Regions from separate parts of the Actinomadura sp. B10D3 genome, predicted to be linked through region 1. Evidence: riboswitches for the same ligand, from Rfam matches in the RefSeq annotation. Region 1 holds a riboswitch; each other region holds the start of a gene.
What was found. A riboswitch is a leader RNA that binds a small molecule or an ion and turns the genes downstream of it on or off. The one in region 1 is predicted to bind cobalamin.
Positions count from the first base shown of each region.

Region 1 (3,265 bases):
GCCTGCGTCCCCTCCCCCGGGTCGTTGACGAGGAACGGGTAGACCAGCGGGACGTCGCCGAGCGCGGCGTCGGTGCCGCAGGACGCGGACATGCCCGCCGCCTTGCCGGGCAGCCACTCCAGGTTGCCGTGCTTGCCGACGTGGACGATCGCGTGCGCGCCGAACTCGTCCGCCAGCCACCGGTACGCGGCCAGGTAGTGGTGGCTCGGCGGCAGGTCGGGGTCGTGGTAGATCGCGATGGGGTTCTGCCCGAAGCCGCGCGGCGGCTGCACCATGACGACGACGTTCCCGGCGCGGAGGGCGGCGAGCACGATGTCGCCGTCCTGGACGAACAGCTGCCCGGGAGGCGCGCCCCAGTGCAGCTCCGTCTCGCCCCGGAACACCTCCGGGAGGGTGCGGTACCAGCGTTCGTAGGACGCCGCCGAGATGCGGACCGGATTGCCCGCGAGCTGCTCCTCGGTGAGCCAGTCCTCGTCCTGCCCGCCGGCCGTGATGAGCGCGTGGACGAGCGCGTCGCCGTCCTGCTCCCGGACGCCGGGGAAGCCCTCGCCGAGGTCGTACCCGGCCGCGTCGAGCCGCGCCAGCAGCCGCACGGTGCTCGCCGGGGTGTCGAGACCGACGGCGTTGCCCACGCGGGAGTGCTTCGTCGGGTACGCCGACAGCATCACCACGATGCGCCGCTCGGCGGGCGGGGTGTGCCGCAGCCGCCCGTGCCGGACCGCGATCCCGGCGACCCGCGCCGCCCGCTCCGGATCGGCCCGGTAGACGGTGAGGCCGTCCTCGCCGGTCTCCTTGAACGAGAACGGGACGGTGATGATCCGCCCGTCGAACTCGGGGATCGCGACCTGCGACGCGGCGTCCAGCGGGGACAGGCCGTCGTCGCTCGCCTCCCACTCGGCGCGGCTCGTCGTGAGGCAGAGGCCCTGGAGGATCGGCACGTCCAGCGCGGCCAGCGCGCCGACGTCCCACGCCTCGTCGTCGCCCCCGGCCCCGGCCGTGGCGGGCCTGGTCCCGCCCGCCGCGAGGACGGTCACGACCAGCGCGTCCGCCTCCCGGAGCGTGTCGAGCAGTGCGGGCTCCGCGGTGCGGAGCGACGAGCAGAACACGGGGAGCGGCCGCCCGCCGGCGTCCTCGACGGCCTCGCACAGGGCCTCGACGAAGTCGGTGTTCCCGGCCATGTGGTGGGCGCGGTAGTAGAGCACGCCGATCACGGGGCCGTCGCCGCCGCGGGTCTCGCGCTCGAGCCGTCCCCAGGCGGGCGCCGGCCGCGGCGGCCCGAACCCGCGTCCGGTCAGCAGCACCGTGTCCGACAGGAACGCGTGCAGTTCGGCGAGGTTGGCGGGACCGCCGTGGGCGAGGTAGGAGTGCGCCTCGGCGCAGACGCCGCCGGACACCGTCGACAGCTCCATCAGCTCCGCGTCGGGGGCCTGCTCGCCGCCGAGGACGACGACCGGCCGGGGCCCCGCGAGCAGGGCGTCGAGCCCGTCCTCCCACGCGCGCCGCCCGCCGAGCAGCCGCACCACGACGAGATCGGTTCCCTCGACCAGCCCGGGCAGGTCGTCCACGGAGAGCCGCGCGGGGTTGCCGAGCCGGTAGCCGGCTCCGGACGCGCGGGCGCTCAGCAGATCGGTGTCGGACGTCGACAGCAGCAGGACGGTGCCAGCGGACACGGCCGTTCCTCCCCCTGGGGTCCTCGCCCCGGTCGCGGGTGTCGCGACGGCAGGAGTCTCCTGGCTCCCGGATCGACGCTCGCCCCGGCCTTCCCGTCCGTGCGGACAGTGGCCTTCGGCGGGGTTCGCTCCCCGGTCACAGTGGCGGGACCGCGCCGGATTCGCACCGGCTTCCTCCCATTGCCATCGCCTGCCCAGAACCCTACGGCAGCGCGGCCCGCCCGCAAAGTGTGGTTAACATCCTCCCCGTGCCGAATGTCAGAGCCCGTGCCGACGCGTGTCCTGGGGCGCTGCAGACACACGACGCCGCCGACGGGGCGCTGGCGCGCGTCCGGGTGCCGGGGGGCGCGGTGTCGTCCGCGCAGCTCAGGGTGCTCGGAGGCGCCGCCCGCGACCTGGGCTCGGACGTCATCGAGCTGACGTCCCGGGGCAACCTCCAGGTGCGCGGCGTCCGGGACCCGGCGGCGCTCGCGGAGCGGCTGGCGGCCGCCGGGCTGCTTCCCTCTCCGTCACATGAGCGTGTGCGCAACATCGTCGCCTCGCCGCTCGGCGGGCGCGGCGAGCACGGCGCCCTGGAGACGGACCCGCTGGTCACGGACCTCGATCGGGCGCTGTGCGGACGGCCGCCGCTGGCAGGGCTGCCGGGACGGTTCCTGTTCGCCTTCGATGACGGCAGCGGCGACGTGGCCTCGCTGCAAGCGGACCTCACGCACACTCCCGGCGGCTTCCTGCTGGCCGGGCTTCCGAGCGTCCTGCCGCCCGGCGACCCGGTCCGGACGATGGTCGCGGCGGCCGAGATCTTCCTCTCGATCCGAGGCGACGCCTGGCGCCTGGCGGAGGTGCCCGACGGCCCGCGGCGTGTGGCGTCCGAGCTCGGCGGAGAGCTGGTGCGGACCGCGGCGGCCCTGGAGCCGCCGCGTCCGCACGCCGGGGTCGTCCCGCAGCGGAACGGGCTGGTCGCGCTGGAGGCCGTTCCGCCGCTCGGCCGGTTGTCCGGCGCGCAGGCCGAGGCGCTCGCCGGCGTCGCGGACGAGGTCAGGGTGACGCCCTGGCGCAGCGCCGTCGTCCGGGACCTGGGCCCGGCGGACGCGTACCGCATCGCGGGACGGCTCGGCTCCGCGGGGTTCGCGACCGACCCCGATTCACCCTGGATCGGCGTCACCGCGTGCACGGGCAGTCCCGGTTGCGCGAGATCGCAGGGCGACGTGCAGGGAGAGGCCCGGCGCTTCGTCGCGGGCCTGAGCCGTGCCCCCGACACCCCCGTCCACTGGGCGGGATGCGAGCGGCGCTGCGGGATGCCCCGCGGCCCGGTCGTGCTGAAGACGGCGAAGGGACAGCAGTGATCGACTACGTCCGGGACGGCGCCGAGATCTACCGGCGGTCGTTCGCGACCATCCGCGCGGAGGCCGATCTGTCGGGGCTGCCGGACGGCGTGGCCCGGGTCGCCGTGCGGATGATCCACGCGTGCGGGATGACCGACCTCGTCGAGGACCTGGTGTGGTCGCCGGGCGTGGTGGAGCGGGCGCGGTCGGCGCTGCTGGACGGCGCGCCGGTCCTCTGCGACGCGCGCATGGTCGCGGCCGGTGTCACGCGGC
Region 1 covers NZ_JBDPLY010000010.1:33,297-36,561, reverse strand. The annotation lists gene cobN (cobaltochelatase subunit CobN) at 1-1,670, opposite strand, end outside; cobalamin riboswitch at 1,724-1,847, opposite strand; gene ABGB11_RS17110 (precorrin-3B synthase) at 1,919-3,013, shown strand; gene ABGB11_RS17105 (precorrin-8X methylmutase) at 3,010-3,265, shown strand, end outside.

Region 2 (3,265 bases), on a different contig from region 1:
CACTTGCGGTTCGCCTTCTCCGCCTCCGGCGTGGGGTAGAAGCCCCTGTCGATGGTGCGGTCCAGGAACCGGACGGCGGTGCGCACGGTCGAGCGGAGCCGCTCCCAGTCGATCCCGGAGGCGTCCACGTGCGCGGCCAGGTTCACCGAGCCTAGGTTGCAGACGGCCGCCTCCCCGTCCGCGGTCACCTCAAGGATCTCGGTGCACAGGTTGGACAGGTGGACGGTCTGGCCGGGCTCGGCGGTCTGGTTGCAGGCGCGGTTGGCGGCGTCCTTGAACGTCATCCACCCGTTGCCCGTTTCCGCAAGCGTGCGCATCATCCGGCCGTAGAGCTTGCGGGCCGGGATCTGCCGGACGAACCGCCCCTCCTTCTCCGCCGCCCGGTACGCCTCGTCGAACGCCTCGCCCCAGAGGTCGGCCAGCTCGGGGACCTCCTTCGGGTCGAACAGGGACCACGTCCCGTCGGCCTCGACGCGGCGCATGAACTCGTCCGGGATCCAGTTGGCCAGGTTCAGGTTGTGGGTGCGGCGCGCGTCCTCGCCGGTGTTGTCGCGCAGTTCCAGGAACTCCTCGACGTCGGCGTGCCACGGCTCCAGGTAGACGCAGGCCGCCCCCTTGCGGCGGCCGCCCTGGTTGACGGCGGAGACGGACGCGTCGAGCGTGCGCAGCCACGGGACGATCCCGTTCGCGTGCCCGTTCGTCCCGCGGATCAGGGAGCCGCGCGACCGCACCCGCGTCCACGAGACGCCGATGCCGCCCGCGTACTTGCTGAGCCGCGCGATCTGCCCGTACCGCTCGTAGATCGACTCCAGCTCGTCCCGCGGGGAGTCGAGCAGGAAGCAGGACGACAGCTGCGGGCGGCGGGCCGCGGAGTTGAACAGCGTCGGCGAGCTGGGCAGGTACGCCAGCGTGCTGAGCAGCCCGTACAGCTCCGCGACCTCGCCAACGGTCTCGGACAACCCGCACGCGACCCGCAGAAGGAAGTGCTGCGGGCGCTCCAGCACGAGCCGCGACCGCGGATGCCGCAGCAGGTACCGGTCATAGAGCGTCCGGAGCCCGAAGTACTCGAACCGGTCATCGGCGGACTCGTCGACGAGGGCGTCCAGCGCGGACGCGTGCGCGGCGACGAACGCCGCCGGAGCGTCCGCCAGCAGGCCCTCCCGGTGCGTGGCGGCGACCGACTCGGCGAACGTCCGGACCCCCGCGGACGCGGCCTCGTCCCGGATCCGGCCGCCGAGGAGCCGGGCGGCGACCCTGGAGTAGCCGGGCTCGGCGGGCACCAGGGCGGCGGCCTCGCCGATCGCCAGGTCCCGCAGCGCGCCGGCGTCGTCGCCGCCGGCGGCCCGGACGGCGGCGAGCAGCCGTCCGGCGTCCACGCCGGGAACCCCGTCGCAGGCCGCCTCGACCTCGGCGGCGATCGGCGCCGAAGGCGGCGCGGCCAGAGCCTGTGTCACGTGCATCTCCCCTCGCAAGCCGCCTCGCGGAGGCATGCGAACGGGGACGCGGCGGCATGCCGCGCTCCGCCCCCGGCCCACCCGCGAGGCCTGGACGTGGCGATCCGGGGGCCGACCACGGACCCCGAACCGGTCGTGCGGGCAGGTCTTCGGACTCGCGGGCGCCGCCTCGAAAGGCGTCCTACTGGCCGTCGCTTCCCAGGCCGCGTGGCCCAGTGCGTGATGACGGCGGTCGTTCCCGCTCACCGCTGCGGGGCAGTCCCGGACTCGCACCGGGTTCCCTCTTACGACGCCCCCGCCGCACGTGCGGCGGGGGCGTACCAGCACGGGATTGAACCCTACATGTAGTCGACGATCTTTGCACAACCCCAAGATGTTGGGTGTGTCGCGGATTCGCCGGGTCGGATGCGCGACCCCGGCCCGGGGTGGGACGATGGTGGCGCCATGCCCCCGCCCGCCTCGCAGCCGCTGTTCAGGACCGCGCGCGCCGTGGTGTTCGCCACGGTGTGCGTCACGCTGGCGACCCTCGGGCACGTCCTGGCGAGCGGGGTGCCGGTCCCGGCCTGGTCGGCGCTGGCGGGGTTCGCGGCGGTCCTCGGCGTGACGGCGGTGCTGGCGGGCCATGAGCGCTCGCTGGCGACGATCTTCGGCGGGCTGCTCGGCGGGCAGTTCGCGCTGCACACGCTCTTCGCCGCCGCGTCCGGGCCGGCGGGGCATCACATGCCGGAGGCGCACGCCGCGATGGCCGGCGGGGCGGCCCAGGGCGGCGCCGGGAGCGGCCTCGCGATGACGCTCGCGCACTGCGTGGCCGCGCTGGTCGCGGCCTGGTGGCTGCGCCGCGGCGAGCGGGCCGCGTGGGCGCTGGCGCGGCAGGTCGCCGCGCTGGCGAACCGTCCGATCCGGCTGCTCCTGGCCCTCCTCGCCGTCGAGCCGGCCGAGCCGCCGGCGCGTCCCCGCCGGACGGCGCGAGCACCGGCCGCCATCACGGCCACCGGCCGGTCCCTGCGGCACCAGGTGGTCCGGCGGGGTCCCCCGCCGCGTTCGAGGGCGCTCGCTCACCTCTGAGCCCGAGCGCAGTACATCACCGGACGCCGCTTCCTGGCGCGTCCGGCCTTTCCCGTACGACTCGAACGGAGTTCCTCCATGCGTTTCCTTCCAGGCGCCCGGCGCGCAGGCGCCGTCGCGTCGCTCGCCTCCATGGCCGTGATCGGGTTCGCCGCGGCCGCGTCCGCGCACGTCACCGTCAACCCGAAGGCGGCCGAGCAGGGCTCGTACGCCAAGGTCTCGTTCCGCGTGCCGAACGAGCGCGACGACGCGTCCACGACCAAGGTCGTGGTGCACCTGCCCGCCGACCATCCGCTGGCGTCGGTGTCGGTCCGCCCGACCCCGGGCTGGACGGTGAAGACGAAGAAGTCCAAGCTCCCGAAGCCGATCCAGGCGCACGGCGCCGAGCTGACCGAGGCGATCACGGAGATCACCTGGTCGGGGGGCGAGATCGAGCCCGGCCGGTTCCAGGAGTTCGACGTCTCGCTCGGACCGCTGCCCACCGACACCGGCCAGCTCGTCTTCAAGGCCGACCAGACCTACACGGGCGGCGAGGTCGTCAAGTGGGAGGAGCCTCCGGCCGAGGGGGCCGCGGAGCCGGAGCACCCGTCGCCGGTCCTGAAGCTGCTCCCCGAGGGCACCGCGACCGGAACCGGCCTGAGCGCCCAGGTGAAGCCCGTCTCGGCGAGCGGGCCCGCGGCGTCCGCCGATGACGGGACGGCGCGGCTGCTCGGCGGCGCCGGCCTCGCGGTGGGCGTGATCGGCAT
Region 2 covers NZ_JBDPLY010000002.1:500,598-503,862, reverse strand. The annotation lists gene ABGB11_RS05640 (ribonucleoside-diphosphate reductase subunit alpha) at 1-1,454, opposite strand, end outside; cobalamin riboswitch at 1,577-1,794, opposite strand; gene ABGB11_RS05635 (hypothetical protein) at 1,899-2,519, shown strand; gene ABGB11_RS05630 (YcnI family protein) at 2,598-3,265, shown strand, end outside.
Region 2: another riboswitch for cobalamin. It lies ahead of ABGB11_RS05640 (ribonucleoside-diphosphate reductase subunit alpha); the one in region 1 lies ahead of cobN (cobaltochelatase subunit CobN).

Region 3 (3,265 bases), on a different contig from region 1:
GCCGTCCCGACGCCGCCGAGGATCCACGAGAAGATCCGCTGCAGCTCCTGCGCGTTCATCTGCTGGATGAACGTCTGCACCGCCGCCAGGAACGACGACACCGCCACCCCCGCCAGCACCAGCGTGGCCGCCCCGTTCCCGCGTCCCGCCGCGACGTTGCCGAGCGCGTACGCCAGGAACACCCCGCCCATGGCGCCGGCGAACGCGGCCAGCGGCACCCCGTATCCGGGGTCGCCCGGCACCAGCACGATCACCACCGTCGCGCCGACCCCCGCACCGGCCGCCGCGCCGAGCAGGTACGGGTCGGCGAGCGGGTTGCGGAACACGCCCTGGTATCCGGCGCCCGCCACCGCCAGCATCCCCCCGGCCAGCGCCGCCATCAGCGCCCGCGGCACGCGCAGCTCGAACAGCACGTTCTCGTCGATCACCCCGAACCCCGAGTCGACGTGCACGAACGGGATCTTGTCGGCGAGGGCCTTCAGGACCCCCGCCACCGGCAGCCCGGCCGCCCCGACCAGCACCCCGGCCAGCAGGGCCGCCACCAGCAGGCCCACCGCCACCGCGAGCGGCAGCGGCCGCAGCCGGGCCTGCTGCCGCGCCTCCCCCCGCCCGCGCCACGCGGGCTTCTGCCCGCGTCGCGCAGACGTCTTGGTCTGGTCGTCGGGGACGTCTCCGGAGCGGGCCGGGCGCTTGCTCACGGGCGGGAGTCCCCGGTCACTGGACCTTCTGGGCGGCGTCGCCGATCGCCTTCACGAACTCCGGCAGGCGGGGACCCCAGCGGGAGGCGATGTCGTCGTCGAGTTCGACCACGCCCTGGCCCTTGACGGCCTTGAGGTCCGACCAGCCGGGGCGCTTGCCGAGGGCGGCGGCGTTCTGCCCGCAGCACTTGGTGTCGGCCAGGAAGATCAGGTCCGGGTCCTGCTTGAGCAGGTACTCGCGGGACAGCTGCGGGTATCCGCCGGACGCCTTCCCGGCCTTGTCGGCGATGTTCTGTAGGCCGAACAGCGCGTACACCTGGCCAACGAACGTCTGCGACGTCACCGAGTGAAGCTGCTGGTCGAGCTCGTGGTAGTAGGTGAGGCCCTTGGCCTTGGACGACGCGGCGACCGTCCGCTGGATCGAGGCCCGCATGCCGTCGGTGACCTTCTTCGCCTCGGCGGTGTGGCCGGTGGCCTGTCCGAGGTCGGTGATCTCGTCGTAGGCGTCGTCCAGCTTCGCCGCCGCCGGCTCCAGCAGGACCGGCACCTTCACCTTCTCCAGCGCCTTGACCACGCCGTTCAGGTCGTCGGACAGCACGACGAGGTCCGGCTTGTAAGCGATGATCGCCTCGGCGTTCGGCTTGAAGCCGGACAGCTTCGTCTTCGGCGCGTTCGCCGGGTGGTTGGAGTACTCGTCCACCGCCACCACCTGCGGACCGGCGCCGATCGCGAACAGCGTCTCGGTGTGGGTGGGGGAGAGGGACACGATCCGCTTCGGCTTCGCCGGCACCGTCACCGCGCCGTTCGCGGCCTGGACGGTGACGGACTGCTCGGCGGACGTCGTCCCGTCTCCGGACGCCGCGTCGTCGCCGCCGCATGCGGAGGCGAACAGGACGGCGCCGATGGCCATCACCGCGCCGAGGGTGCGTACGGGTCTCACAGGAGCCTCCATGCTGCGGGAAGCCGCGGCCCGCTCAGGACGGATCGCCCTTCCACGAGGTCGACGGTCGTCGGCGCGCGAGGAGGCGACCTGGCTCGGCCACTCGGAAGGGCACCACAGTTGCGGGACAGCGCCGGATTCTCACCGGACTTCGCTCCAGGCGCGCAGCATCGCAACGGTATCAGCCCATGAGTGCGGGTCTGTCGGAATCCGCGGAGTGAGTAGTATACTCACTTCGACATTGACGGAGTGAGTACTCACTCCGTAGCCTGGCGGGCATGGAGCAGAAGAGACGGCGGCGCGCTCCCGGGATGAGCCCCCCGGAACGCCGCGAAATGATCGTCCGGACCGCGCTGCCGCTGGTCGCCGAGCACGGCACCGCCGTCACGACCGGCCAGATCGCCCGCGCGGCCGGGATCGGCGAGGCCACGATCTTCCGGGTGTTCGCCGACAAGGAGGAACTGCTGGACGCGTGCGTCGCCGAGGCGCTCCGGGGCGAGCACGTCCTCGCGGAGATCGAGGCGATCCCGCTCGACCAGCCGCTGCCCGCCCGCCTCGCCGAGGCCGCCGCCGCGGTGGAGGCCTACCTCACCCGCATGGGCCTGGTCATCGGCGCGCTGCACGCCACCGGCCGCGGCGGGCGCGGCCTGCCCGGCGGCCGCGACCATCCCGGCGCCGGGCGCGAGAACGCGATGACCCGCACCCGCGACGCCCTCGCCGACCTGTTCGAACCGGAACGCGACCGGCTGCGCCTGCCCGCCGAGCAGATCGCGAGCCTGTTCATGGGCCTGCTCTTCACCCGCTCCCGCCCGCCCGGCGGCCCCGAGACGCCCGACCCGCTGCCGGTCGACGACTACCTGGACGTCTTCCTCCACGGAGCCCTCAAGGAAGGAGCCCCCGAATGACGATCACGCTCAACCACACGATCGTGACCGCCGCCGACAACGACGAGGCCGCCCGCTTCTTCGCCACCGTCATGGGGCTGCCCTACACCGGCGTCCACCCGCACGCGCGGCACTTCGTCCCGATCCGCGTGAACGACGAGCTCACCCTCGACTTCATGACCGTCGCCTACCCGCAGGGCCACCACCTGGCCTTCGACGTGGACGCCGCCACCTTCGACACCGTCCGGGACCGCCTCGACGCCCGCGAGATCCCGTACGGCGACGACCCCGCCCACCCGGACAACGGGCGGGTCGACGAGAACCACCCGCTGGGCGGGCGCGGCCTCTTCTTCTCCGACTCCAGCGGCAACCTCTACGAGCTCATCGCCCCGTGACGGTCTTGAGGAACTCCCGGGTGCGCCTGCGGTCGTCGCCCGGCATGTACTCGCCGGCGACGAAATCGGTGACGCCGGCCTTCGCCAGCTCTTCCAGCTTCGCCGCGACCGCGTCCTCGTCCCCGACGACCGCGAGGTCTCCGGGGCCCTCGACGCCCTCCCGGTCCATCATCGCCCGGTAGGACGGCAGCGTCCCGTACACCTCGAACGTCTTCGCGGCCCGCTCCCTGGCCCGCTCCACGTCGTCGGTCACGCAGACCGGGAGGCAGCACACGACCCGCGGCGCGTCCCGTCCGGCCGCCTGTGCCGCCGCGGTGATGGTCGGCGCGATGTGGTCGCGCACGGTCA
Region 3 covers NZ_JBDPLY010000040.1:59,969-63,233, forward strand. The annotation lists gene ABGB11_RS38485 (iron ABC transporter permease) at 1-581, opposite strand, end outside; gene ABGB11_RS38490 (ABC transporter substrate-binding protein) at 715-1,638, opposite strand; cobalamin riboswitch at 1,708-1,828, opposite strand; gene ABGB11_RS38495 (TetR/AcrR family transcriptional regulator) at 1,917-2,543, shown strand; gene ABGB11_RS38500 (VOC family protein) at 2,540-2,917, shown strand; gene ABGB11_RS38505 (LLM class F420-dependent oxidoreductase) at 2,904-3,265, opposite strand, start outside.
Region 3: another riboswitch for cobalamin. It lies ahead of ABGB11_RS38490 (ABC transporter substrate-binding protein); the one in region 1 lies ahead of cobN (cobaltochelatase subunit CobN).